2 linked regions of the Asanoa ferruginea genome follow. The protein of the gene in region 1 binds, or shares a complex with, the protein of each later gene. Links are inferred from orthologs where the notes say so. Each region holds a gene or a part of one and is shown on either strand. Other genes may lie near its edges.

Evidence for each region.
Region 2: the proteins of uvrB (region 1) and pcrA are in contact, whole or in part, in a crystal structure (PDB 7EGT), measured with the Thermus thermophilus proteins. The link is inferred for Asanoa ferruginea from one-to-one orthologs. Residues at the interface, in WP_096411307.1 of Thermus thermophilus: Glu23, Leu25, Arg26, Asp27, Gly28, Glu29, Arg30, Phe31, Arg55, Glu326, Asp327, Phe328, Glu379, Ser382, Gln383, His398, Gly400, Arg401; in WP_096412145.1 of Thermus thermophilus: His654, Arg656, Phe657, Gln666, Asp668, Glu669, Lys680, Arg681, Leu682, Ser683, Lys685, Tyr686, Ala687.

The regions. Positions count from the first base shown.
Region 1 is NZ_QUMQ01000001.1:8,584,158-8,598,198, forward strand. Bases 8,959-11,875 are described here. They hold uvrB (excinuclease ABC subunit UvrB), read right to left. Parts: upstream 11,519-11,875; coding sequence 9,398-11,518; downstream 8,959-9,397. Other genes in these bases: DFJ67_RS40070 (AraC family transcriptional regulator), read right to left, coding at 8,959-9,401; DFJ67_RS40080 (hypothetical protein), read left to right, coding at 11,860-11,875. Also shown: DFJ67_RS40025 (tyrosine-protein phosphatase), read right to left, coding at 1-668; DFJ67_RS40030 (mandelate racemase/muconate lactonizing enzyme family protein), read left to right, coding at 716-1,813; DFJ67_RS40035 (C40 family peptidase), read left to right, coding at 2,040-2,921; DFJ67_RS40040 (TerC family protein), read right to left, coding at 3,121-4,128; DFJ67_RS40045 (antibiotic biosynthesis monooxygenase family protein), read left to right, coding at 4,469-4,768; DFJ67_RS40050 (phosphotransferase family protein), read right to left, coding at 4,775-5,857; DFJ67_RS40055 (GNAT family N-acetyltransferase), read right to left, coding at 5,982-6,485; DFJ67_RS40060 (SDR family oxidoreductase), read left to right, coding at 6,539-7,300; DFJ67_RS40065 (SDR family NAD(P)-dependent oxidoreductase), read right to left, coding at 7,386-8,228; more of DFJ67_RS40070, read right to left, coding at 8,580-8,958; more of DFJ67_RS40080, read left to right, coding at 11,876-13,596; DFJ67_RS40085 (Stf0 family sulfotransferase), read left to right, coding at 13,656-14,041. UniProt on the Escherichia coli protein: The UvrABC repair system catalyzes the recognition and processing of DNA lesions. A damage recognition complex composed of 2 UvrA and 2 UvrB subunits scans DNA for abnormalities.
Region 2 is NZ_QUMQ01000001.1:1,217,812-1,231,961, forward strand. The notes cover bases 11,125-14,150. They hold pcrA (DNA helicase PcrA), read right to left. Parts: upstream 13,832-14,150; coding sequence 11,417-13,831; downstream 11,125-11,416. Other genes in these bases: DFJ67_RS44320 (M23 family metallopeptidase), read left to right, coding at 11,125-11,354; DFJ67_RS06015 (bifunctional metallophosphatase/5'-nucleotidase), read left to right, coding at 14,016-14,150. Also shown: DFJ67_RS05950 (hypothetical protein), read right to left, coding at 1-600; DFJ67_RS05955 (SigE family RNA polymerase sigma factor), read right to left, coding at 597-1,106; purH (bifunctional phosphoribosylaminoimidazolecarboxamide formyltransferase/IMP cyclohydrolase), read right to left, coding at 1,196-2,752; purN (phosphoribosylglycinamide formyltransferase), read right to left, coding at 2,749-3,360; DFJ67_RS05970 (hypothetical protein), read left to right, coding at 3,468-3,788; DFJ67_RS05975 (cell division protein PerM), read right to left, coding at 3,985-5,412; sucD (succinate--CoA ligase subunit alpha), read right to left, coding at 6,351-7,238; sucC (ADP-forming succinate--CoA ligase subunit beta), read right to left, coding at 7,241-8,419; icmB (coenzyme B12-dependent isobutyryl CoA mutase small subunit), read right to left, coding at 8,738-9,142; DFJ67_RS06000 (M23 family metallopeptidase), read left to right, coding at 9,488-10,192; more of DFJ67_RS44320, read left to right, coding at 10,485-11,124. UniProt on the Escherichia coli protein: A helicase with DNA-dependent ATPase activity. Unwinds DNA duplexes with 3'-5' polarity. Translocates on single-stranded DNA with 3'-5' polarity. Initiates unwinding more efficiently from a nicked substrate than double-stranded DNA.

The sequences.
Region 1 (14,041 bases):
CCGCGGGCCTCCAGCACCGGCCGGATCGCGTCGAGGTCGAGGCCCGGCCGGCGGACCAGCATCGCCCCCATGATCGACTCGTTGACGCCGTCGGCCAGGTCATTGGTGCGCAAATAGTCGGCGCGGATCGCGTCCTTGTCGACGCCCAGGGCGGTCAGCAGGATCACCGAGAGCCAGCCGGTGCGGTCCTTGCCGGCGCTGCAGTGGTAGAGCAGCGGCAGGTTGCCGGGCTCGGCCACCTCGCGCACCGCCCGGGTGAACGCCTCGGTCGCGACCGGTGACGCGACGAACCAGCGGTAGATCGCCTCCATCGCGCCGGTGGTGCCCTCCCGGGCCAGCGCCTCGTAGGCGGCCAGGTCGTGCCCGAGCATCACGGCCGAGACGTAGGTGAAGACCGGGTGCGCCGGGTCGTGCACCGGGATGTGCACCACCCGCGGCTCGCCGACCAGCCGGTCCGGCGGCGCGACCTCGATCTCCGACGCCGCCCGCAGGTCGACCACGCAGGCGATGCCGAGCTTGCCCAGCGTCGGCAGGTCGTCGTCGACCAGCCGGCCCAGCCCGCTGGCCCGGATCAGGGCACCGGCCCGCACCAAGCGCCCCTCGGCACCCACGAATCCGCCCAGGTCACGGGCGTTCGGCGCGCCCGTCAACGACCACTCCGCCGTCATACCTTCGCCTTCCGCCGCCCACAGGTCCTCCGGATAGGGTGCCGCACATGACGATCGAGGATGTGAGGACCCACCGGGTACGCGCGCCACTGCACACGCCTTTCGTGACGGCGCTGCGCCGGGCGACCTCCGTGGAGACGCTGATCGTCGAGATCGTCGACGGCGACGGCCGGTCCGGTTTCGGCGAGGCGCCGCAGGTCTGGCAGGTCACCGGGGCGTCGCTGGCCGGTTCCGAGGCGTGCGTCATGACGATGCTGCGGCCGCTGCTGATCGGGCGCGACCCGGACGACCTGGTCGCCCTCTGCCGGGCGACCGCGGGCGCCGTCGCGGGCAACGAGACCGCCAAGGCCGCGGTCGACGTCGCGCTGCACGACCTGGCGGCGCGCCGGCTCGGCGTACCCCTGGCGCGGTTGCTCGGCGGCAGCACCCGGCGGGTGCCCACGGACGTGACGCTGACCGCGGCCGACGAGGTCAGCGTCGCCGACTCGGCGCGCTTCCGGGTCGCCGAGGGCTTCACCGTGCTCAAGGTCAAGGTCGGCGCCGACCCGGCGACCGACCTGGCCCGGATCCGCGACGTCCGCGCCGCCGCCGGCGCCGCGACGCGCATCCGGCTCGACGCCAACCAGGGCTGGACCGCGAAGGAGGCGGTACGGATCATCCGCAGCGCCCAGGACGCCGGTGCCGATCTGGAGCTGGTCGAGCAGCCGGTGGACCATCGCGACATCGAGGGCCTGCGCTGGGTCACCGACCGGGTCGACGTGCCGATCCTCGCCGACGAGTCGGTCTACGGGGTCCGCGACCTGGTCACGGTGATCCGCAACCGGGCGGCCGACATGGTCAACGTGAAGCTGGCCAAGTGCGGCGGCCTCGCGCCCGCCCGCACGCTGCTGGCGCTGGCCGAGGCGCACGACATGGGCACGATCGTCGGCACGATGATGGAGAGCGCGGTCGGCGTCGGCGCCGCCGCCAGCCTGGTCGCCGCCTGCGGCACCACCGCGGTCCCGGACCTCGACGCCGCCTGGTGGCTGGCGTCGTCGCCGGTGATCGGCGGCCTGACCTATGAGGCATCGACGGTCGTGCTGCCAGACGCGCCGGGCCTCGGCCTCACGCTGCCCCCGTCGGCCAACGGCGCCGCCCCACGCTGATCGTCCGAAATCGGTCAATGGGGTTTGCGGCCGAGGATCTGGACGGTCGGCCCGTCGGGGTCGGCCGAGCGGTCAGAATGAAGGAGAGTTCCAGCGGGTGATTGAGCACCGGCGAAGAGTTTCGTAGCCTGGCTGAAGGGGTGGGGACCCCGTCGGCGGTGCGGACGGGGGGCGGGCGACGATGCGAGCGGACAGGCAACGGGCGGTGCGGGCAGGCAGTGACGCGATGGTGCGAGTGGCCGTCGCGACCCTGTGGTCCACACCCGACGCGGTCCGTCCGATCGACAGCCGCGCGCTCGGGCGCACCGCCGACATCCCCTCCTGGGTGGCGTCGATGTCCGTCGAGCAGCAGATCGGCGAGGGCGTGCTGAGCCAGTTGCTGCTGGGCGAGCGGGTCCGGGTCGACGAGGTCCGCGATGACGGCTGGGCCCGCGTCGTGGCGCTTCAGCAGCCCGGCGTCCGTGACCGGCGTGGCTACCCGGGGTGGATCCCGGATGCGCAACTCGCTCCGGCACCGGCTCCCCCTTCGGTCGACGACACCACCCTTGTCGTCGACGCGACCTCGACCGACCTGCGGGTCTCACCGGGTGGGCCGGTGGCCGTGGCCAACGTGGTGCTGGGCACCCGGCTGGTGCTCACGGGTGTCGCCGTCTCCGGCTGGCTGCCGGTGCGCGCGGTCGATGGCGACGAGCCGCACTGGGTCGCGGCCGCCGACGTGGTGACGTTCGACGGCGACGGTGGGCAGCCGGCCGCCGCGCTCGATGTGGCGTCACGGCTGCAAGGGGTGCCCTATGTCTGGGGCGGGCTCTCGGCGTACGGGATCGACTGTTCCGGTCTGGTCCATCTGTCCTGGCGCCGGTTCGGGGTGACCCTCCCCCGCGACGCCGCCGACCAGGCCGCGGCGACCCGGTCCGTGCCGCTGGGCTCCGAGCGGGCCGGTGACCTCTACTTTTTCGCGCGTCCCGGCCGTCGCATCCACCACGTCGGCATCGTGACCGGTCAGCCGGGGCGGATGCTGCACGCCTGCTACACCCAGCGGCGGGTGGTCGAGGAGCCGATGTCGGAAGCGCGGGCGGCGACCCTGGTCGCGGCGCACCGGGTTGGCTGAGCTCCCGGGAATGCCCGGCGGGGGTCCGTGGTTGACGTATTTGTCGGTGTGTTCAGTGTCCCCGGGCCTCACCTAAATTGCCTTCGCGGAATACCGTTCGGCTGGAGCCGCGTCGCGCCACTCGCCGAGAGGCGACCTGCACACCGACATGAGAACGCCGCCCCGGCATAGCTGCCGGAGCGGCGTTTCTGTTTCTGCGCTAGCTGCCCACGCTGGTCAGCTCGCGCTCTTTGCGTTTGTCCCGGGCCGATTTGGCCAAGCTCGCCACCGTCGCTATCAGCAGGGTTCCGAGGATGACCGAGAGCGACAGCCAGATCGGGATGTGCGGTGCCCAGCTGATGTGCTCGCCGCCGTTGAGGAACGGCAGGTTGTTGTCGGCCAGCGCCTCGAGCACCAGCTTCACGCCGATGAACGCCAGCACCACGGCCAGGCCGATGTTGAGGTAGACCAGCCGGTCGAGCAGGCCGCCGAGCAGGAAGTAGAGCTGGCGCAGGCCCATCAGCGCGAACACGTTGGCGGTGAAGACCAGGTAGGGCTCCTTGGTCACGCCGAAGATGGCCGGGATCGAGTCGAGCGCGAAGATCAGATCCGTGGTGCCGATCGCGATCATCACGACCAGCATCGGGGTGAACAGCCGCTTACCCATGCTGTCCCGGGTGGTGATCTTCGCTCCGTCGAAGTCGCGAGAGAAGGGCACGGCTCGCCGTACCCACCGGATCACGATGTTTTCCTTGAACTCTTCTTCGCTCGGCTCGCCCTGACGCGCGAAGTTGATCGCCGTGTAGACCAGGAACGCGCCGAAGATGTAGAAGACCCAGGAGAACTGGCTGATCAGCGCCGAACCCGCGGCGATGAAGGCGCCACGCATCACCAGCGCCAGGATGATGCCGACGAGCAGCACCTCCTGTTGCAGATGCCGCGGCACCACGAACCTGGTCATGATGATCACGAAGACGAACAGGTTGTCGACGGAGAGGCTGTATTCGGTCAGCCAGCCGGCATAGAACTCGCCGGCGAACACGCCGCCTGAGGTGAGCCACAAGCCGAGACCGAACAGCAGGGCGAGCCCTACATAGATCGATACCCAGATCGTCGACTCTTTGATGCTCGGCTCGTGGGGTCGGCGACCGATGATGAACAGGTCGGCCAGTAGGACCGCGACCATCACGATCAAGGTGATGGCCCAGACGAGCGGGGACACGTGCAAAGCAGGCGCGTTCAAATAGACCTCCGGCAGGCACACGACTATCGCCGTCAGGCGACGTGCAGGGTGGTGACTGTCGGGAGGTCTCTTCCACCACCGGGCCCAAGGCCTTGGTGACCGACGCTGCCGGGTGGACGCCCAGCTGACGCTGGACGACTGCCGTGTTGACGACAACGCCGCGGGGGAATACTCCCCTCCTCTGCGCACCATTGTCACCCATCACATGCCGATTTGACACATCGACCAGCACAAGTCACCCGTGATCTTGGTGAACATGACACACCGCGTAGTGCATCCTAGGATGTTTCGGTGCCTCCTGGCCGATCATGGGAGGCTCTCTCGCATGATCCTCGAGGTTGCGCTGATCGACATCCGGCCGGGCGAGGAGGAGGCGTTCACCGCCGCCTACCGGACCGCACACACCCTGGTCAGGGGCACGCCGGGCTTCCGTTCCATCCGGATGACCCGCGGCGTGGAGTCGCCGTCACGGTTCGTCCTGCTCGTCGAGTGGGACACGGTCGAAGCGCATCTGGAGAACTTCCGGGAGACGGACCGCTTCACCCAGTGGCGCGGCCACATCGGGCCCTACTTCGCCTCTCCCCCGGTCGTCGAGCACTTCACCGACATCTCGACCGACGCCTGACGTGGTTTAGCCCATCAGGGTGGTGACGTAGGCGTCCAGCCGTTCCTCCACGGCTCGGGTCGTCAGATCGGTCCTGCCTGCCTTGCGCCATGGCCGCGCCACGAACTCCAGCTCCTCGGAGAAGGCCAGCGCGTCGCGGACCAGCCAGTAGAGCCGCTCGCTCTTGGCTTCGGCCAGGACTCCGCCGGCCTCCTCGTAGGCCGCGGCGAAGGCCAGGCCCCAGGTCGGGCCGTGCAGGAGCGCGAGATTGGTGGAGGTGTGCGCCACGTCGAGGTCTGCCGGGCCCCAGGAGGTGCCTGCCCAGTCGACGACGCCGGTGATCCGAACCTGCTGCGACCCTTCGGCGTCGAACAGCACGTTGCCGGGTTGGAAGTCTCGGTGCAGGAATCGCCCTTGGTAGCGCGGCGCGGGGCTGCGGATCACGTCGATCGCGGCGGCCCAGGTGGCCGCGTCGGCGCCCTGCGGAGTCACGACGGTGTCGGCGGTCGTCAGGGTCACGTATTTCCTGGGCCGCTCGGCAGGTCGCAACGCGTGTATCGCCACGAGTTGACGGGCCAGCAGCGGGACCCGCGTCGCCAACCCCTCGTCGTCGAGGACCGTCCGGCCGGGCAGATGGGTCATCAGCAGCGACGGATACTCGCAATGCTCGGCTGTGGGGTCGACCGCGACGAGTGCCGGAGCCGGCACGCCGGTGCCCGGGAGCAGGGACAGGGCGCCGGACTCGCGGGTCAGCAGATCCTCGGCGTAGCCCAGGTAGAACGGGTCGACGTAGCTCCGCAGCACCAGGTCGCGCGTGCTTGCGTCGCGCGTGCTTGCGTCGCGCGTGCTTCCGTGGCGCGTGCTTCCGTCACGGGTGCTTCCGTCGCGCGGGCTTCCGTCGCGCGGGCTTCCGTCGCGCGGGCTTCCGTCGCGCGGGCTTCCGTCGCGCGTGCTTTCGTCGTGCCTGCCGACGGTCAGCTTCCGCACGTCGGCGGTGATGCCGCCGTGCAGCACTTCGGTCCTGACGATCCGTTCGCCGACCTCCAGGTGCCGGTTCACCCAAGCCACCGTCAACGGCAGGACAGCCGCCGCCTCATCCTGGTCGGTCACCGTGCCACCTCATCATGGGAACGGCCGCACGCGCCTGGGATATCTCCGGCGAGGTTGCTCGGGCGCGGCATCGGAGCATCCCACCTCCGAGTTGGCGTCTCTCTCTTCACGCGTATCGGCGGCCTCAGGCAACAGCAGCGGCGGGTGAGACGAGGTCGCGGATGTGCCGCAGGCAGGGCTTGCCGTGCATGTGGACCTCGCCGGTGGGGGTGAAGTCGTTGCGGCGGAGCACCCCGAGCGAGCCGGCGTTCGTCAGGGCCGCGACGGCGGTCAGGCGGTGCAGCCCGTAGCTGTCGCGGGCCAGTTCGCAGACCTGGCCGACCGCGGCTGTCGCGACGCCGCGGCCGGTCGCGTGCTCGGCGAGCCGGAAGCCGAGTTCGGCCGTGCCGTCGGCGACGTCGAACAGGTTGAAGCGACCGAGCACGTCGCCGGCTTCGTCGACCAAAACGTGGAGGTGGTGCTCGCCGGCCGCCTGCTCGGCGAGCAGGGTCGCGTGGCGGGCGTCGAACTCGGCGAAGTAGTCGTCGCCCCGGTCGGAGATGAAGCGCGCGAAGTAGGCGCGGTTCTCGCGCTCGAAGCGCAGCAGGGCAGTGGCGTGGCCCGCGTCGAGGCGCTGAAGCTCGGGCATCGCGCCATCGTAAAGGTGACCGGCGTTCGCCGATATGTGATTAGGTGTCCGGCGTGACGCAACGGGTGGCGCTCGTGACCGGGGTGAGTCGGCGCATCGGCATCGGCGCGGCGGTCGCCCGGCGGCTGGCCGCCAGTGAGCATCGCCTGCTGTTGAGCGGGTTGCCCTCCTATGACGACGAGCAGCCCTATGGCGGCGATCCCGACGGCATCGCGGCGATCATGGCGGAGTTGGGCGCGGGACCGCATCACTACGCCCCCGCGGACCTGACCGACCCCGACGCGCCCGGCGCACTGGTCCAGGACGCGGTCGAGCGCTTCGGTCGGGTCGACACCCTGGTCGCCGTGCACACCTATTCGACCGGCAACACCTTCGGTGCACTCGACGCCGCGGAGATCGACCGGCACCTGGTCGTCAACATCCGCGCCACGATGTTGCTGGTCGAGGCGTTCGCGGCAGCACACGAGGCCGGCGCCGGGCGGGTGGTGCTGTTCTCCAGCGGTCAGCGGCTGGGTCCGATGATCGGCGAACTGCCCTACGCGGTCAGCAAGGCCGCCGTGGAAAGCCTGACCCAGCAACTCGGCACGACCCTGATGCGCCGCGGCATCACGATCAACTGCGTCAACCCGGGACCGACCGAGACCGGCTGGGCGTCGGCCGACACGCAGACCGCCGTCGCCGAGCTGTTCCCCGGCGGGCGCTGGGGCACCCCCGACGACGCGGCCCGCCTCGTCGCCTGGCTCTGCTCCCCCGACGCCGGCTGGGTCACCGGCCAGGTGATCGACTCCGAGGGCGGCTTCAACCGCTACGGCTGAGGGCCCGTCAGCTCCCGTCGATGGCGGTGCCGCGGCTGAGGGCCCGTCAGCTCCCGTCGATGGCGGTGCCGCGGCTGAGGGCCCGTCAGCTCCCGTCGATGGCGGTGGCGCGGCTGAGGTCCGCCCACTTCGCCAGCTCCGCGGTCTGTTCGGCCAGCACGGCACCGATCGATTCGACGGCGTCGGCGCCCAGGGCCAGGCGGAGCGGTGGATCCGGTGCGTCGAGGACGGCCAGGATCGCGCGGGCCGCCTTGGCCGGGTCGCCGGGTTGGCTGCCGTGGGTGCCCAGATATTCGCGGGTAGGGCCGACGGTGGCCGCGTAGGCCGGGTGTGGCTCGGAGACGTAGGCGGCGTCCGGACCGAACAGGCCCGTGCGGAAAGAGCCCGGCTCGACGATCAGGAACCGCACCCCGAAGTCGACCTCCTGCCGCAACGCCTCGGTGAGACCTTCCAGCGCGAACTTCGTGGCCGAGTAGGCGCCGAAGCCGGGTCCGCTGTATTTCCCGCCCACGCTCGACATCTGCACCACCGTGCCCCCGCCGGCGTGGCGCATGTGCGGCAGCACCGCCCGGGTCAGCGCCGCCGGGCCGAAGAAGTGCAGCTCGAACAGGTAGCGCAACTCGTCGTCGGTGGTCTCCTCCAGCGCGCCCACCTGCGTACGGCCGGCGTTGTTGACCAGCACGTCGATCCGGCCGAACCGGTCGGCCACCTCGTCGACGACCGCCGCGCACCGGGTTGTGTCGGTGACGTCGAGCGCGACGGCGTGCACCCGGCCCGGGTGAGCGGCCGCGAGATCGTCGAGGCGGTCGGTGGTGCGGGCGGCACCCACCACGGTGTCGCCGCGAGCCGCCGCCTCCTCCGCGATCGCCCGGCCGAACCCGGAGGTCGCCCCGGTCACCAGCCAGACCCGCGTTGCATTGCCAGCCATCAGATCCCCCGATCCATCAACACGCCACGACCCACCATCGCACCCACCGCCCGGCGACGGGCCAACATCCACACGGAGGTAGTCGCCGTCGGATCGGAGCGGTCAGCGCCGGACCGGCGCGAAGTCGCCGTCACCATTGCGGTCACCGCCGGAAACGACGAGGGGGCGTCGCCGTCAGATCGCCGCGGTCAGCACCGGGAACGGCGCAGGGGTCGCCGTCAGATCGGAGCGGTCAGCGCCGGACCGGCGCGAAGTCGCCGTCAGCACAGCGGTCACAGCCGGAAACGGCGCGGAGAAGTCGCCGTCAGATCGCGGCAGTCACCACCGGCGACCGGCGCAGCGCAGCCGCCGTCAGGTCGCGGCCGTCAGCGCTGGGCCAAGGGCGGGGACCCGGGCGGGGGTCGCGCCGGCGAAGGCGCGGAAGTCGCGGATCAGATGGGCCTGGTCGTAGTAGCCCGCGTCGGCCGCGACCGTGGCCCAGCCGACCGACGACGCCCGGGCGGCCTGGGCGTGGGCGCGCTCGAAGCGCACCAGCCGGGCCAGCACCTTGGGCGGCAGGCCTAGCTCCCGACGGAACATCGCCCCCAGATGGCGGCGGCTCCAACCGGTGGCCGCGGCCAAAGCCTCGACCGGGACGGCGCCGCCCGTCGTGCGCAGCTGACGCCAGGCGCCGGCCAGCCGCGGGTCTGGTGGTGGCGTCGCCGACAGGCGGGCGCCGAAGGCCTGGTCGAGGAGTGCGAACCGCTCGCCCCAGCCAGCCGCGGCGCCCAGCCGAGCGGGCAGGGCGCGCAGGTCGCGCAGCGCGGCGCCGTCGAGGTCGGAGAGGGCGACGACCCGGTTGGCGACCTCGCCGAACGGGCGGCCCAGGATGCGGGCGGCGACCAGCGGGTCGAGCATCACCTGGACGCCCTCGGCCTGGCCGGGTGCGGTGACCGTGTCGACGTAGGTGTCGGCCAGGCCCGCCGCGAAGGACGCGACCGAGGTCGCGCCGCCGGCCGGGCCGCGTGGGTCGTGCACGTCGAGCGAGGCGCCCCAGCCGATCACCAGGACGCAGCGGGAGACCGCCACCTCGCGGCGGGCGAGCGGTGCCGTGGCCCGCTCGGCGTAGCCGACGTAGGGGCCGACGGCCCGTCGGAGCGCGGCACCTGGCGCTCCGACGGTGTAGGCGGTCATTTGACCCCGGCCACGTCCATGCCGCGGAGTTCCTTCTTGAGCTCGTGGACCTCGTCGCGGATCCGGGCGGCGAGCTCGAACTGGAGCTCGCGGGCCGCGGCCAGCATCTGGTCGTTGAGGTCCTGGATGAGCCGAGCCAGGTCGTGGCGGGCCATGCCCTCGCGGGACGGACGGGCCTCCGCGGCCTTGCCCCTCGAGCGGGTCTCCGGCACCGGGCCCTTGCCCCTCGACATCTGCCGGCCACCACCGCCGACGGTCGCCGGGCCGAGGGCGCCCTCGGTGTCGGCGGCCTCGCGGTAGATGTCGTCGAGGATGTCGTGGATCTTCTTGCGGAGCGGCTCGGGTGAGATGCCGTTGGCCTCGTTGTGCGCCACCTGCTTCGCCCGCCGGCGGTTGGTCTCGTCGATCGCCTCGGCCATCGACGGGGTCATCTTGTCGGCATACATGTGCACCTGGCCGGAGACGTTTCGCGCCGCGCGGCCGATGGTCTGCACCAGCGACCGGCCGCTGCGCAGGAAGCCCTCCTTGTCGGCGTCGAGGATCGACACCAGCGACACCTCGGGCAGGTCGAGACCCTCGCGCAGCAGGTTGATGCCGACCAGCACGTCGTAGTCGCCCTTGCGCAGCTCGCGCAGCAGCTCGACCCGGCGCAGCGTGTCGACCTCGGAGTGCAGGTAGCGCACCCGGATGCCGTGCTCGAGCAGGTAGTCGGTCAGGTCTTCGGACATCTTCTTGGTCAGCGTGGTGACCAGGACGCGTTCGTCGCGGTCGGCGCGCACCTTGATCTCGTGCATCAGGTCGTCGATCTGGCCCTTGGTCGGCTTGACCACGACCTCGGGGTCGATCAGGCCGGTGGGCCGGATGACCTGCTCGACGAACTCGCCGCCGGCCTCGCGCATCTCCCACGGCCCGGGGGTCGCGGAGAGGAAGACCATCTGGCCGACCCGGTCGAGGACCTCGTCGAACCGCAACGGCCGGTTGTCGGCCGCGCTCGGCAGCCGGAAACCGTGCTCGATCAGGAGCCGCTTGCGGGACGCGTCGCCTTCATACATCGCGCCGATCTGGGGCACCGTCACGTGTGACTCGTCGATGACCGTCACGAAGTCGTCGGGGAAGTAGTCGAGCAGGCAGTAGGGCGGGTCGCCGAAGGTGCGCCCGTCGATGTGCATCGAGTAGTTCTCGATGCCGTTGCAGAAGCCGACCTGCCGCATCATCTCGATGTCGTAGGTCGTGCGCATCCGCAGCCGCTGCGCTTCGAGCAGCTTGTTCTGCCCGTCGAGCTCGGTCAGCCGCTCGGCCAGCTCGCTCTCGATCCGCCCGATCGCCCGCTCCATCCGCTCGGCGCCGGCCGCGTAGTGCGACGCCGGGAAGATCATCAGCTCGTCGACCTCGCGGATCACGTCGCCGGTCAGCGGGTGCAGGTAGTAGAGGTTTTCGATCGTGTCGCCCCACAGCTCGACCCGGACGGCGAGCTCCTCGTAGGCCGGGATGATCTCCAGCGTGTCGCCCCGGACCCGGAACGTGCCGCGGGTGAACGACATGTCGTTGCGGGTGTATTGGATGTCGACGAGCCGGCGCAGCACCTTGTCGCGGTCGATCTCGGCACCGCGCTTGAGGTGCACCGACTGGTCGAGGTATTCCTGCGGGGTGCCCAGACCGTAGATCGCCGAGACGGTCGCGACCACCACCACGTCGCGGCGGGTCAGCAGCGACATCGTCGCCGAGTGGCGCAGCCGCTCGACCTCTTCGTTGACCGACGAGTCCTTCTCGATGTAGGTGTCGGTCTGCGGAATGTAGGCCTCGGGCTGGTAGTAGTCGTAGTAAGAGACGAAATATTCGACGGCGTTATTGGGCAGCAGCTCGCGGAACTCCTTGGCGAGCTGGGCGCACAGGGTCTTGTTGGGTGCGATCACGAGGGCCGGCCGTTGCAGGCGCTCGATCAGCCAGGCCGTCGTCGCGCTCTTGCCGGTGCCGGTCGCGCCGAGCAGCACCGTGTGCCGGTCGCCCTGACGCACCCGACGCTCAAGATCGTCGATGGCAGCCGGCTGGTCGCCGGCCGGCTTGTAATCGCTGACGACCTCGAACCGGCCGTCGGTGCGGGGGATGTCCAGCGTCATGCCCATAAAACTACGTCGGGGGTACGACATGTTCCCACGCGCCAACTCCCCGTAGGTGATCGGCTTCAATATTGTCATTGTGTGGGATAGGTCACCGCGCTACCGTTTGAGCGTAGGCCGCTCGCGGCGGCCGACCGGGAGCAATGACCGGGCCTCCACACCGGCCGGTCATCCCCGGCGCTGTGGTTGCAGCCCCGGCACATCGTCGGCGTGCGCACCCGACGCGGTCGCGCGATGCGCAGACCGGCCGCCGCGAGCGCCCTGACCTCACCAGTCGCAAAGGGCGCTGCCAACACTCCCGATATACGTCACCTCTGCCACTTTCAGCCGTTCAACCACGCGTGACCCTTTCCCGTCGTCCAGCCGAACGGCGCCGCGTTGTCGCGTTGGTCGTGCTCTCCTGCCTCTCCCTCGGCTCGATCGCCGGCCTGGTCGGCGGCATGGTCTCCTGCGCACCGGAGAAGCAGGCCGTGCAGGCCCGGCCGCTGTCCGCGAGCGAGGCCAGCCGCCTCGGCGACATGCGGGTCACCAACTACCGCGACGAGCGCGCCGGCCTGCACGCCACCTGGGGCGACGGCGACGCCCAGGTCCGCGTCGCCGGCTGGGTCGACTGGAAGAAGGGGCTGTCCTACCTGCGGGTCGGTGGGCCCGGGGCCGGCGACATGCGGGGGCTGCTCCAGTCCGTACCCGGTGTGGTGGCGACCCGTTCCGCGACGCCCGGTGAAGCGGCCGAGGAGGCCAACCCCGCGCAGTCGACGGACGCCACCAAGCCGGCGCCGCCGGTGGCCGAGCCGCCCGCCACCCCGCCGGCCGACGGCTGGCAGGTCCGGACCTGGTCAGCGTCGGGCAAGACGGCCAAGCCACTGGACGCGTTCCTGTCGCTCGTGTTCGTCATGGCCAGCACCAAGCCCGACCCCGCGGACCTGCTGGCAAAGACCGAATCGCGGTGGATGGGCCAGGAACGCATCGGGGGTACGACGGTCGACGTGCTCCTCGGCCCGGCAGTGCCACCCCAGCCGTTCCCGACCGCCACCCCGCCGGCCGCCAAGCCGAAGAAGTCCCAGCCGAGCTCCGCCGAGCCGAGCACGAACGGGTCGACCACCGACCAGCCGAACGGCGACGCGCCGAACGGCGGCCAGCCGACCGCCGCCGACCAGGCCACGGACGACACCACCCGCCAGCCGGAACGCGCGAAGGCCACCGAGAGCGCCGCTCCGGCGACGGCCACGGCGAGCCCGAGCCCGGCGCGCACCGCCCCGCCGACCGCCCTCAGCGAACTCGGCGGCACCGTTCGCTATTGGCTCGACAGCGGCGCCAAGCTCCGCCGCTTCGAGGCGCTGCTGCCGGGCAACCTGTCCGTACGCGCCGACCTCGACCGCGAGAACCGCCCCGACCTCACGGCCGTCGCCGCGTTCGGCGGTGCCCCGATCACGCCGCGCGCCCCGAGCAAGTCGGAGGCCGCCCTGCTGGCCAAGATGCGCCAGCGCAGCCTGGAGCGCGGCGGGGCCCGGCTCACCATCGCCGTCCCGACGGTGCCGACGGCCAACCTGCGCGGCGGCGGCTGGGTGGACTGGACCTCGACGGTGGCCTACCTGGCCGTTTCCGACACCGCGAAGCCGACCGACGTGGCGTTCCTGCGGGCCAACGCGGCCGGCGTGGCCTATCAGACGAAGTCCGGTAAGGCGATGGACACCCCGCCGCTGCCGGCGCCGGACAACGGCTGGCAGTTCCAGGCCTGGGCCCAGCGCACCGACGCGCGCGGCAGCCTCGACATCGACCTGCTGCTCGGCGAGGCGCTCGCGTCGGCTGCCACCAGCAAGGACAGCGCGTCGTACTTCATCGATCACGCCTCTTTCCTGCGCAAGGACAAGATCGACGGGGCCGGCATGACCGTCTTCGAGATCGCCAAGCCGGCCGAGCAGGGCATCATCGGCCGCGGCCAGGCCCGGATGCGCTACTGGCTGGACAAGACCGGCGCGGTCCGCCGGCTGGAGGCGCGCACCCGCTCCGGCACGTGGGCCCAGCTCGACCTGACCGACGACACCGTGCCGACCCTGCCCACCGCACCGCTCGGCTAGCGGCCGCTACCGGGAAATCCTGGTGCGGTGCCGGCGGCACCGCTGGTTGACTGTCGGCCATGGCTACCGGCGAAGGCATCGACGCCTACCTGCTCTGCGGCACACCGCGGACCGGGAGCACGCTGCTGTGCGGGCTGCTCCGCGACACCGGGGTCGCCGGCCGGCCGGAGTCCTACTTCCGGGTGCCGGGCGAGGAGTTGTGGGTCGATCGCTGGCGCCTGCCCCACGACGAAACCGGATCGTTCGACTACCGCGACTACGTCCGAGCGGCGATCGCGGAGGGCAGCACTCCCAACGGCATCTTCGCTGCCCGGGTGATGTGGGGAACGCTCGACGAGCTGGTCGCCAAGCTCGCCGCCGCGCACGGCTCGACACACACCGACCTCGACCTGCTCACCCGCGCCTTCGGCCGGCTCCGCTTCGTGCATTGCTGGCGTGACGACAC
Region 2 (14,150 bases), 7.4 Mb from region 1 along the record:
CGGATGCCAGCTGAGCCACTGGTTCGGACCCCAGTCGAACTGCTCCTGCTCCAGGTTGGCCGGATGACCGTCGATCTCGACCGTCGAACTCTTGTTGGGCACGGACGCGTTGTCGGACTGGCCCCGGTCGGCGCCCCGCCACATCGACACCCGGCCGCTGACCTGCACGTCGCCCGACATCATCTGGACGTCGATCTGCTCGACCCCGTCGTGGCTGGTCCAGCCCACCGCCTGCACCGGCAGCGGCGCCCACGGCACCGCGAACCGCAATACCGTGGGATCCTCGCCGACCAGGTCAGGGCGGGCCGCGGCGCCCAGCTCACCGTAAACCGCCGGCAAGACCGGCACCGTGTCCCAGCTTGTCGGCCCGTTGCCAGAGCCGTCACCGGTCACCACCGCCGGGCCGCCGCCGCCCGTGTTGACCAGCAATGATGCCGCGACCACGCCGGCCACCCCGGCACTGACCACCGCGTAGGCGGCGTGCCGGCGGCGCTTGCGGGCCCGGCCGGCGGCGAGCGCGCCGGCGAGCAGGGCGTCGGCGTCGACGGGCCGGTCCGCACGCTCGTGCATCAGCCCGGAGAGCTTGTCCTCGATCATCATGGCTTGCTCCTCATCGGGAGAGCGGAGGGAAAACCGGCGGGACCGACCTTCGCGCGCAGCGCGGCGATCCCGCGCATCACGTGTGTCCGGACCGTGACGGCCGAACAGCCCAGGATCTCCGCGATCGCCGCGTCGTCGAGATCCTCGTAGTAGCGCAGCACGAGGGCCGCCCGCTGCCGCGCCGGAAGCGCGGCCACCAGTTGCCACAACGCGTCGCGGTCGGCACTGTCCACACCGGAGGGAGACGCGGGCAGGGCGTCGACGCCGGCCAGCGATATCTCCCGCCGCCGCACCGCCCGCCGCCACCACGAGTTGCGCGCGTTGACCAGCATCCGACGCACGTAGCGGTCGGGATCGTCGGCGCGGGCGATCCGGGCCCAGCGGGGATAGGCCTTGGCCAGGACCTCCTGCACCAGGTCATCGGCGCGGTGGTCGTCGGCCAGCAGCAACCGCGCCAGGCGGACCAGGGCGGGGCCCCGGGTGAGCACGTACTCCTCGAACGTCACGCCCAACAGACGCCAAGCGCAGCCGCCGCGTTGACATCAACGCCCGGAAACCTTGCCCAACCGCCACGGCTAGGCCGTGGCCTGAACAACTAGTGGAAGAAGTGCCGGGCCCCGGTCAGATACATGGTCACGCCCGCCGCCGAAGCGGCCGCGATCACCTCGTCGTCACGGATCGAGCCACCCGGCTGCACGACCGCCCGCACCCCGGCGTCGGCCAGGATCTGGAAGCCGTCCGGGAACGGGAAGAACGCGTCGGACGCGGCGACCGAGCCCGCGGCCCGGTCGGCACCGGCCCGCGACACCGCCAACCGCGCCGAGTCGACCCGGTTGACCTGGCCCATGCCGACCCCGACCGACGCGCCGTCGTGGGCGAGCAGGATCGCGTTGGACTTCACCGACCGGACGGCCCGCCACGCGAACGCCAGGTCGGCCAGCACGTCGGCCTCGGCCGGGGTGCCCGCGACCAGGCGCCAGGCGGCCGGGTCGTCGCCCGGCGCGTCGATCGCGTCGCGCATCTGCACCAGGACGCCGCCGGTGATCGGCTTCCACTCGGCCGGCAGCGGCGCGAACACCGGCGCCTTCAGCAGGCGGATGCTCTTCTTGCGGCTCAGGATGTCGAGCGCACCATCGGCGAAGGCCGGCGCGACCAGCACCTCGGTGAAGATGTCGGCCACCTGGGTCGCCATCTCCACGCTCACCTCGCGGTTGACCGCGATCACGCCGCCGTAGGCCGACACCGGGTCACAGGCGTGCGCCTTGCGGTGCGCCTCGGCCACGTCGTCGCCGACCGCGATGCCACACGGGTTGGCGTGCTTGATGATCGCCACCGCGGGCGCGTCGAAGTCGTGCGCGGATCGCCAGGCCGCGTCGGCGTCGACGTAGTTGTTGTAGGACATCTCCTTGCCGTGCAACTGCTCGGCCTGGGCGAGCCCGGCCGGCGCCGCCGGGTTGGCGTAGAGCGCGGCCTGCTGGTGCGGGTTCTCGCCGTAGCGCAGCGGCGTCTCGACGTGCAGGGTGAGCCCGGCGAACGTCGGCCAGTCGGCCGGCGCCACGGTGGTCGCGAAGAACTCCGCCACCGCCACGTCGTAGTCGGCGATGTCGGCGAACGCCCGGGCCGCCAGCGCGCGCCGCTCGGCCAGCGTGAAACCGCCAACGGCCAGAGCATTCACGATGCCGGGGTACGCCGCGGGCGAGGTCACCACGGCCACCGAGGCGTGGTTCTTGGCGGCCGCGCGTACCATCGCCGGTCCGCCGATGTCGATCTGTTCGATGCACTCGTCGACCGTCGCGCCCGACGCGACCGTCTCCTGGAACGGGTAGAGATTGGACACCAGCAGCTCGAACGGTGCGATATCCAGATCGGACAGTGCCGCGACGTGGCTCTCCAGCCGCGTGTCGGCGAGCAGCCCGGCGTGCACCCGGGGGTGCAGGGTCTTGACCCGCCCGTCGAGCACCTCGGGGAAGCCGGTCAGGTCTTCCACCCGGGTGACCGGCACACCGGCGGCCGCGATGGCCGCGGCCGTCGAGCCGGTCGACACGATCTCCACGCCGCCGGCGTGCAGGGCGGTCGCGAGCTCCGCCAGCCCGGTCTTGTCGTAAACGCTGACCAGGGCTCGCCGCAGCGGACGCCGCGCTTCGTCGTTCACGGGATGGTGACCTTTCTTCCGGTGATGGTCCAGCCCTCGCGGACCAGGCGGCCGACGTTGTCGACGAGCTGGCGCCGTTCGGCGACCTTGATCCGCTCGGTGAGCGTGTCCTCGGTGTCGTCGTCGAGGACCGGCACGGCGACCTGGGCGACGATCGGTCCGGTGTCGACACCCGCGTCGACGAAGAACAGCGTCGCGCCGGCCAGCTTGACCCCGTAGTCGAGCGCGTCGCGCGGCCCGTGGATGCCGGGGAACGCGGGCAGCAACGCGTTGTGGGTGTTGAGGTAGCGGTCGCCGAACGCGGTGAGGAAATGGGTGCCGACCAGCTTGAGGAAGCCGGCGGAGACGACCAGGTCGGGCTTGTGCTGGGCGACCCGGTGGGTCAGCGCGACATCCCAGGCGTCCCTGGTGGGGTGGTCTTTCACCCGTTCGACGAAGGTCGGCAGCCCGGCGGCGGCCGCACGCTCCAGCCCGGCGATGTCGTCGCGGTCGGCGCCGACGGCCACCACCGCCGCGCCGTAGCCGGGATCGGCGCAGGCATCGAGCAGGGCAGCCAGGTTGCTGCCGGAACCGGAGATCAGGACCACGATGCGAGCGGGCGCGGGCACGTAGGTAGACACTACCGGCCGGCCGGTCCACCCCCTGCCACCGGCCTTGACGCAGTGATGATCTTCCAGGAATATCTGCTGGCCAACTACCCTGGAAGGACTCCTTCGTGAGCAACCCCTACCCGCCGGAGGGCTACGGGCCGCCCGGTTATGGCCCGCCCGCCCAGCCGCAGAACACGCTCGGGCTCGTGTCGATGATCCTCGGCATCATCTCGATCCCGCTGTCCTGCTGCCGCGGCATCGGCCTGGTCTTCGGCATCGCCGCCATCGTGCTCGGTTATCTGGGCAAGCAGAAGGTGGCGCAGGGCCTGGCCAACAACGGCAGCCAGGCGCAGGCCGGTTTCATCTGCGGCATCGTCGTTGCCGGCCTCGGCCTCCTGCTGATCATCCTGACGGTCGTCCTCAACGTCGCCCTGCCCGGCAACTGATCCAGCGTTCCGGGTCCTCGCGAGGCAGGCCGAAGGCCTGCCTCGTGGATCACGGTGGTGCTCCGGCGAGGTCCAGGCGGCGTCCGGGCGTGCGCGGAGAGTGGTCGGATACCGGTGTTGTATCTGGCCGGTCTTCGCGTGCGGTCGGACGTCGTCTGGGCCCGGCGGAGTGCCGCCTTGGTCCACGAGGCAGGCCTTAAGGGCCGGCGAGGGCCCGGGTCGCGGCGGCGCCGACCGTGGCGCCGATCGTCACGACGATCGTGCCGGCCAGCGCGACCTGCCAGGCCACGGGTCCCATGTCGACCAGCAGCGGCCCGCCGACCGAGCCGCGGGAGACCTGCGCGGCCAGGCCGAGCAGCAGCCCGGCGACCGGCCCGCCGACCGCGGCGGCACCGACCAGGGCACCCCACGAGCGGTCGCGGCCGTAGCGGTCGCCGGCCCGCAACCGGAGCACCCGGCGGGCCAGCAGCCAGCCGGCGATCATGCCGGCCAGCAGCGGCAGCGCGAGCAGCAACGCGCCCAGGCCGCCGACCGGACCTTGCGGAATCCCGGCGGCCAGCGGCACCGGCAGCAGCGAACCGACGTCGACCTCGGTGGTCCGCACGGTGGTGTCGACACCCACCGCGAAGCCGGGACCGAGCAGGTAGGCGGCGGCCCAGACGGCGGCGTTCGGCGCGTAGGCCAGGCAGATCAGCGTGATGCCCACCTGGCCGGCGACCCCGGTGCGGTAGGCGCCGAGCACGTCGGCGGCGTCACCACCGCTGAGCGCGACCGAAAGCCCGGCCATCGCGGCACCGGCGCCGAGCACCAGGACCGCGCCGACCACGCCGGTGCGGATCCCGTCGCGCAGCACCGGCCGCATCCGGACCGCGGTGACCCGCAGGGCTCCGGTCACCCGCAGCGCACCGACCAGTGCCGCGACCGTGCCGAAGACGGTCAGGTTGAGGAACGCCCGCAGCGCGGAGACCTGCATCCCGGGCTGGTCGACGAGCAGCGCGGCGGCCGTGCCGACCACGCCGTAGCCGAGTCCGACGGTGAGCGCCACGGTCGCGGCCTGCAACGGTGACCCGCGCTGGGCGATGCCGTAGGCGCGGCTGGTGTGCACCCCGGCGCGGGCCACCCGCCAGGCGGCGAAGACGGCGACGGCGAGGGGCGGAAGACCGAGCGGACCCAGAGACGTGCCCAGGGGTACGCCGTGCGCGAGCAGCCAGCCGGCCAGCCCGGCGCGGGTGGCCCCGCCGAGTTCGCTGACCCCCGCGGTGAGCTGGGCCAGGGTGAGCGCGACGGCGACCGGCAGGAACGAGACGGTCGCGGCGAACAGGGCGGCGACCGAGCCGGCGATCAGCAGCGGCGCCCGGCCGGCGTCGCGCGGCGCCGGTCGCTGGCGGGGCAGCCGGACCGTCTCGCGGTTGCCCACGTCGATCCGCTCGGTGATCCGGTTGTCCGGCTCCGGCTGGAGATCAGGTTCGGGCTCCGGTGCGCGGCGCAACGGCGGGTCGTCGTGGCGCGGCAGGTCGAAACCGATCGCCGATTGGTCCGTGCCCATGCCGGGGATCGGGCCCGCCGGCGGGTCCCGCTGGTCGTCGGCGGCCGGGGACTGGCCGTCGGGGGTCGGACTGCGCATCGCCGCCTACTTTTTCACGCCTGCCCCACCGGCCCGGCGCGACACCACGGACATCGATCATCGCGTCAAGCGGCGAAAGCGGACAACCTTCGTAAAGTAGGGGATAACATACGGCGAACCATGTAATCGGTCCGAACGACCGGGAGGCGTCGTATGACCGCCGAGTATCCGCCCCGCGGGCAGGAGCCGGACGAGCCGCAGCACGGCTCGACACCGCCCGGCGCCGCCGGCTCCGGGCCGCCCGGGCCGCCGTCGGATCCCACCTACGGGCCGAGCGGACCGACCGGGCCGTCATACCCACCCGGCGGCCCGGTGACGCCGGGCACCCAGCCGGACCCACCGGGTGCCTACCCCTCGCCGCCCGGCAGTCCCGCGGGCTACCCGGGCGAGCCGGCCAACTACCCCGGCCAGGAGGCCGGCTACCCGTCCTACCCGCCACCGGGTCAGGAGCCGCCGCCGGGCGGTGGCTATCCGCCTCCCGCGGGCTACCCGCCGGGTCAGGAGCCGCCCTACGGCCCACCCGGCGGCTATCCACCGGGCCAGCAGCCGCCACCCGGCTACGGGCCGCCGGGATACCCGCCACCGGGCGGCGGCGGAGGCGGTCCGGGAGGTCCACGGGGGCCGGGTGGGTTCGGTGGGCGTTACGGCCGCTCCGGCTGGGGCGCGCAGGACCACACCACGTTCTGGGGCGCGCTCGGCATCGTGATCGGCCTGATCTGCTGCGGCGTCCTGGGCATCATCTTCGGCATCCTGTCGCTGCGCGATGCCCGCCGGTTCGGCAAGTCGCAGCTGCTCGGCTGGCTGGCGATCGGGCTCAGCGTGGTCAACATCGTGGCCAGCCTGGTGCTCAACTTCACCCGGCAGTACCCGGGCGTCTACTACCACTGACAGCAGTACGGGGGACGGCAGTGCGCCGTCCCCCGTACTCCATCGTGGTCTTAGCCGTTCTGGATGACGTCGCGCATCAGTCGCGCGGTCTCGCTCGGCGTCTTGCCGACCCGCACCCCGGCCGCCTCCAGCGCCACCTTCTTGGCGTCGGCGGTGCCGGACGAGCCCGAGATGATCGCGCCCGCGTGGCCCATGGTCTTGCCGGGCGGGGCGGTGAAGCCGGCGATGTAGGCGACCACCGGCTTGGTCACGTTCTCCTTGATGAACGCGGCCGCCCGCTCCTCGGCGTCGCCACCGATCTCACCGATCATGACGATCGCGTCGGTGTCGGGGTCGTCCTGGAAGGCGGCCAGCGCGTCGATGTGCGTCGTGCCGATCACCGGGTCGCCGCCGATGCCCACGCTGGTCGAGAAGCCGATGTCGCGCAGCTCGTACATGAGCTGGTAGGTCAGCGTGCCGCTCTTGCTGACCAGGCCGATCCGGCCGGCGGGGGTGATGTCGGCGGGGATGATGCCCGCGTTGGACGCGCCGGGCGAGGCGATGCCGGGGCAGTTGGGCCCGATGATCCGGGTCTTCTGGCCCTTCTCGACGTTGTAGGCCCAGAACGCGGCGGTGTCGTGCACCGGCACGCCCTCGGTGATCACCACGGCCAGCGGGATCTCGGCGTCGATCGCCTCGACCACGGCGGCCTTGGTGAACTGCGGCGGCACGAAGATGACCGACACGTCGGCGCCGGTCTCCTTGATCGCGTCGGCGACCGACGCGAAGACCGGCAGCGAGGTGCCGTCGAAGTCGACGGTCGTGCCCGCCTTACGCGGGTTGACGCCGCCGACGACGTGGGTGCCCGCGGCCAGCATGCGCCGGGTGTGCTTGGAACCCTCGGAGCCGGTCATCCCTTGCACGATGACCTTCGAGTCCTTGGTCAGCCAGATTGCCATCTTCAGACCCCCGCAGCCGCGAGTTCGGCGGCGCGCTCGGCCGCACCATCCATTGTGTCTACCCGCTCGACGAGCGGGTTGGCCGCGCCGCCGAGGATCGCGCGACCGGCCTCGGCGTTGTTGCCGTCCAGGCGGACGACCAGCGGCTTGGTGACCGCCTCGCCGCGCTGCTCGAGCAGCGCCAGCGCCTGGATGATGCCGTTGGCGACCTCGTCGCAGGCGGTGATCCCGCCGAAGACGTTGACGAAGACGCTCTTCACGCTCGGGTCGGAGAGCACGATCTCCAGGCCGTTGGCCATCACGGCCGCGCTCGCGCCGCCGCCGATGTCGAGGAAGTTGGCCGGCTTGACGCCGCCGTGCCCCTCGCCCGCGTAGGCGACCACGTCGAGGGTCGACATGACCAGCCCAGCACCGTTGCCGATGATGCCGACCTCACCGTCGAGCTTGACGTAGTTGAGGTCCTTGGCCTTGGCGGCCTGCTCGATCGGGTCGACCGCGCTCTGGTCGACCAGCGCCTCGTGGTCGGGGTGCCGGAAACCGGCGTTCTCGTCCAGGGTGATCTTGGCGTCGAGGCAGAGCACCCGGCCGCTGGCCACCTTCGCCAGGGGGTTGACCTCGACCAGCGTGGCGTCTTCGGCGACGAACGCCCGCCACAGCTTGATCGCGATCTCGATGATCTCGTCGGCAACCTCGGCCGGGAACTGCGCCTTGGTGACGATCTCCCGCGCGGTCGCGACGTCGACGCCCTTGTTGGGGTCGATGGCGACCTTGGCGACCTTGTCGGGGGTCTCCACGGCGACCTGCTCGATGTCCATGCCGCCGGCCACGCTCGCGATGCACAGGAACGTGCGGTTGGCGCGGTCGAGCAGGTAGGAAAAGTAGTATTCCTCGACGATGTCGGCGGTCTCGGCCAGCATCACCTTGTGGACCGTGTGGCCCTTGATATCCATCCCGAGGATGTCGGTCGCCCGGGCAACCGTCTCCTCCGGCCCCTCGGCCAGCTTGACGCCGCCGGCCTTGCCGCGGCCGCCGACCTTGACCTGAGCCTTAACGACCACGCGGCCACCGAGCCGTTCGGCGATCGCGCGGGCCTCCTCGGGGGTCTCGGCGACACCGCCGGCGAGCACGGGGAGCCCGTGTCGCTCGAAGAGATCGCGCCCCTGGTACTCGTACAGGTCCACGTTTACGCGTCCCGTCCTCGTCTCCGCGGCGCACCCTTGCGCCGCGCCCATTCTGGTGTTTGACAGGAGCCTATCCACGCCGGCGGCGGCGGCAACCCGGCCGGGTCGCGGGTGTGCGGCACTCCACAGGGGGCCCGGGTCCGGAAATTTCTGAGATGGCGCGTAACCGCCGGATAAGGGCGTCGTTGACTTCAGTGTCGGCACGCAAGCGACAAAGCCGGCGAAGACGGCCGATGCCCTGTCGGTCGAGGGGTGGCGGCGGGGCATCGTGCATAGAGAGGCCGGGCGTGTGAGGGGTGCGTCCGGCCTCTCCCTTAACTAACTGACTGGTTGAGCGACGTTTTCCCGCACCCAGTCGACGATGGTCTGGGTGGCCGCGCCCGGCGTGAAGATCTTTGCCACGCCTATCCGCTTAAGCTCGGGAATGTCGGCTTCGGGAATGATGCCGCCACCGAACACCACGATATCGGCGGCGCCGCGGGATTCGAGTAGTTCGAGAACCCGCTTGAACAGCGTCATATGCGCGCCGGACAGCACCGATAGGCCGACCGCGTCGGCATCTTCCTGGATGGCGGTCTCGACAATCTGCTCCGGTGTCTGGTGCAGACCGGTGTAGACGACCTCCATGCCCGCGTCACGCAACGCGCGCGCGACAATCTTGGCGCCACGGTCGTGCCCGTCCAGGCCGGGCTTGGCGACCACCACCCGCACACGTGAGCTCATCGGTCCTCCACAGGGCTTCATTGCCTGAACGAACGGTAACCCGGTCAAGCCCTTAGGGGCGACACCGGGCTCGGCGTGCCACATAACAATAAGTAATGCTCAATGTGACAGAGAGCTATTAACGAGGCTCCCCACAAAAGGTTACGAAATCAGGCATTCCCGTGCGGGCGGTCGGACTTAATGTCCGCGAAACGCTCGTCCAACTTGAGAGTCGCTTAAGGGTTGGTTACCGTGTCCCACGGCTGCCAATCCGTTCCCCCCGGAAAGGCACTGCGGATCACCGGCGTTCACCCCCCGTGACAAACGCCATGACCGCCCAAGCTGTTCCGACAACGGAGGGTGTGCGTGCGCCAGCGCTTGTCGTCTGAGAAGGACCGATATCGCGGTCGGCGACGCGTCCCTACCCCGCCTCGCAGCCGTTACGCGATCGTCGTCACCGGTGCGTTCGTCGGAGCGGGCGTGGTCGCCCTCGGCGCCAGCGCGATGCCCGACGCCAAGACTGTCGACCCCCAGGTCCTCGCCGGCCTGCACGAAACCGGTGTCGACAACGCTCTGCACGAGCGCGCACAAGACGCCACCAAGGCCTCGCGGTCCGAGCGCTCGCCGAAGCTGGAGACCTCGCTCGCCGAGTCTCCCGACGTCTGGCAGCTCCCGCTCTCCGGCTACACCTTCACCACCCCCTATGGCATGCAGGGCGACGAGCTGCACGCCGGCATCGACCTGGTCGCGCCCGAGGGTGCGCCGTTCTCCGCCGTGCACGCCGGCGTCGTCAAGGAAGCCGGCTGGATCGGTGGCTACGGCATGGCCGTGATCATCGACAACGGCGACGGCAGCGAGGTCATCTACGCCCACGCGCGCCAGCTCCTCGTGCAGAAGGGCCAGCAGGTCAAGGCCGGCGACATGATCGGCCTGGTCGGCAGCACCGGCCACTCGCGCGGGCCGCAGCTGACCATCGAAACGCAGGTCAATGGCGAGTCCACCGACCCGATCCCGTTCTTCAAGGAGCGCGGAGTGGACATCCAGCTACAAGTGGACTCAATCTACGGCTGAGTAGCCGCCCCTGCACCCAGGGTGCTGTCCACCGAACCGCCCGTCGCCAACGCGATGGGCGGTTTTTTGGTGCCCCTGACCAGGCAAAGTTTCCTGCGCCACAGCCGCCGGTGTGACGGCGGCCACTCCGCTGGGCGGAACCCGTACCGGTGTGTAGCGGGCCAGATCGGGACATAGCCGCCCTCACTCAGCGTGGCCATCACCACGGCGTACGCATGGCCGTCGCTGGGCTGAATGCGGCTCGTACCAACATTTGCCGGTCCGTGCCGCACAACCACGGAGGTTCCCCCTCGTGCAATCGAACTACCCGTACGACCCGCAGCACCGCGAGCCCGAGTCCCAAGCTCAGGACGCGTTTACCGAGCCGACGCCCCGGTCGCCGCTCGGCCTGCGCGACCGAGTGCTCTCGAGCTTCGCCGGGCGCGGTCGCGTGGTCGCGCTGGCCGCCGTGGGCCTGCTCAGCCTCGGCATAGCGGGTGGCGCCATCGCTACTGTCGGTAACGACAAGTCGGAAACCCCCGATACGATCGCCGTGGCCGACCAGCAGGCCCGGGTCGACGCGCTCAGCCGAGCCGACCGCTCCGCCCGCTCCCCCCTCGCGGTTCCCACCGTGAACCCCACCACCGCGAGCGCCACCCCCAAGGCCTCGCTGAAGCTCGCACCGCCCAAGGCGGTGGCCAAGCCCCCCGCGGTCAAGAAGGTCGCGCCCAAGGCGACGAAGAAGGCCGCTCCGAAGAAGGCCGGCCCAGTCATTTCCAACGCCGGCTGGACCTCCCCGATGCCGGGCTCCGACGTCACGTCGTGCTTCGGCATCCGCTGGGGCGTCCCGCACCAGGGCATCGACTTCGCGATGCCGGAGAACACGCCTGAGCTCGCCGCCGCCGCGGGCACCGTGTTCGCCGCCGGCTGGAACTACACCGGCTACGGCCTGTCCGTCGTGATCGACCACGGCGACGGCATCTTCACGCACTACGCACACATGAACGCCGCCGCCGTCGAGGTCGGCCAGACCGTCAAGGCCGGTCAGGTCATCGGCTACGAAGGCTCGACCGGCGACTCGACCGGCCCGCACCTGCACTTCGAGGTGCACCAGGGCATGTGGAACCAGATCGACCCGGCGCCGTTCCTGAAGGCCAAGGGCGTGCCGATCGTCGGCTGCTGAACTGCCATCCCCCCGGTAGATGGTGGGCCCGGTCCGTTAATCGGACCGGGCCCCCGTCAGTTTCAGAGCTTTTCGACCGGGGCGTGCCGGAGGACCAGCCACATGGTCTGGTCGCCGAAGTCGATCTGGGCCCGCGCGTTGGGGCCCTGACCTTCGACGGCCAGGACCCGGCCGAGGCCGTAGCGCTGGTGGTTGACCCGGTCGCCGACCGCCACCTTGGGCGCCTGGCGCAGCTCGCTGGCCGTCGAGAGCTTGCTGGCGTCGATGCCGAGCCGCTGAGCCAGGGCCGCGGCCTTCGGGGTGCCACCCGAGAAGCCGCCACCGCGGGCCGCGCCGCCGCTCGGTGACGTGGTCGACCGGCCGCCCACGCCGCCGCCGCTGCCGGACCACGACGTGTAGGCGCCTTCGGTGCGCTCCCAGCGGACCAGCTCTTCGGGCAGCTCGGCGACGAACCGGGAGGTCGGGTTGTAAGACGGCGCACCCCAGGCCGAGCGGGTGACCGCACGGGAAAGGTAGAGCCGCTGGCGGGCCCGGGTGATGCCGACGTAGGCCAGCCGGCGCTCTTCTTCGAGCTCGGTGTTGTCGCCGAGCGCGCGCATGTGCGGGAAGACGCCGTCTTCGAGGCCGGTCAGGAAGACGATCGGAAACTCGAGGCCCTTGGCGGTGTGCAGCGTCATCAGGGTGACCACGCCCTGGTGGTCGGGGTCGTCGGAGGGCACCTGGTCGGCGTCGGCGACCAGCGCGACCTGCTCAAGGAAGCCGGCCAGGCTGGCCTGCTCGTCGTTGCCCTCGACCCGCTCGGTGAACTCGCGGGCGACGCTGACCAGCTCCTGAAGGTTTTCCACCCGGCCGGCGTCTTGCGGGTCGGTGCTCTCCTCGAGCTCGGCGAGGTAGCCGGATCGGGTCAGCGCCGCCTCGAGCACCTCTTCGGGCGGGGCCGTGTCGGACAGCTCGCGCAGGCCCTCGAGCAGGCCGACGAAGTCGCCGATGCCGTTGAGCGCCCGGCTGGAGATGCCCGGCGCGTCGCTGGCCCGGCGCATCGCGGCGCCGAACGAGATGCGGTCGCGGGTGGACAGCGCCTCGATCGCGCCCTCGGCCCGGTCGCCGATGCCGCGCCGCGGCGTGTTCATCACGCGGCGGATGCTGACCGTGTCGTCGTCGTTGACGATCGCGCGGAGGTAGGCCAACGCGTCGCGGACCTCGCGCCGCTCGTAGAAGCGGACGCCGCCGACCACCTTGTAGGGCAGGCCGACCCGGATGAAGACCTCTTCGAAGACCCGGGACTGCGCGTTGGTGCGGTAGAACACGGCCACGTCGCCGGGGCGGGCCTCGGTGTCGTCGGTCAGCCGGTCGATCTCGCGGGCCACCCAGTCGGCCTCGGCGTGCTCGGTGTCGGCCACGTAGCCGACGATGCTCTCGCCGGGGCCCTGATCGCTCCACAGGCGCTTGGGCTTGCGCGACGGGTTGCGGGAGATCACCGCATTGGCGGCGTTGAGGATGGTCTGGGTGGAGCGGTAATTCTGCTCCAGCAGGATCGTGCGGGCGTTGGTGTAGTCGCGCTCGAACTCGAGGATGTTGCGGATCGTCGCGCCGCGGAACGCGTAGATCGACTGGTCGGCGTCGCCGACCACGCACAGCTCGGCCGGCTCGACGCCCTCGGTGCCGGAGACCAGCTCCTTGATGAGCTGGTATTGCGCGTGGTTGGTGTCCTGGTATTCGTCGACCAGCACGTGCCGGAAGCGCCGCCGGTAGGTCTCGGCGACGTGTGGGTGCGACTGGAACAGGTGCACCGTCGTCATGATCAGGTCATCGAAGTCGAGCGCGTGTGCCTCTTTGAGGCGGCGCTGGTAGAGCGTGTAGGCCTCGGCGACGGCGCGCTCCATCGGGCCCTTGGCCCGGTCGGCGAAGGTCTCCGGGTCGACCAGCTCGTTTTTCAGGTTGGACACCTGCGCGGCCAGGCCGCGAGCCGGGTGGCGCTTGGGGTCGAGGTCGAGCTCGCGCGCGACGAGCTGCATCAGCCGGCGCGAGTCGTCGGCGTCGTAGATCGAGAACGTCGACTTGAGACCGGCGTGGTCGTGCTCGGCCCGCAGGATGCGCACGCAGGCCGAGTGGAACGTGGACACCCACATCAGCCGGGCGCGCGGGCCGACCAGCGCCGCCACCCGCTCCTTCATCTCGCCGGCGGCCTTGTTGGTGAACGTGATCGCGATGACCTGGCCGGGATGCACGTCGCGGGCCGCGAGCAGGTAGGCGATGCGGTGGGTCAGGACCCGGGTCTTGCCCGAGCCGGCGCCGGCCACGATCAGCAGCGGTGACCCGGCATGGGTCACCGCGTCGCGCTGTGGGCCGTTGAGGCCGGACAGCAGCGCCTCGGGGTCGAGTTTGGGGCGCGCGGGCCGGCGCGGCTGGTCGCCGTCGGGCGCGGGCACCGCGGCTTCGCCGCCGTCGGACATCGGGATTTCGAAGAGAGCACGCATCGCACCGCGAAGTCTATTCCGACCGTCCGACAACTTCCCGGCTCCCCAACGGCAGGTCCGTGCGCCTATCCGACACCGTGTTGTCATCGATGGACCTCTGGTGTCTTGTCGACCGAAAGAGAACGATGACCTTGTCGCGTCCCCTCGTCCGGGTGACGCCCCCCTCGATCACACAGGAAGTGACATGCCGATCACGAGTCGACCTGGCCGCTTGCTGCGCTACCTCGCAGCCCCGGCCCTCGCCCTGGGGGTGATCGTCGCCCTGCCCGGTGCGGGCGCCTCCCCCGCGGCGGCCGCACCCGCGCTGACGCCCGTCTCC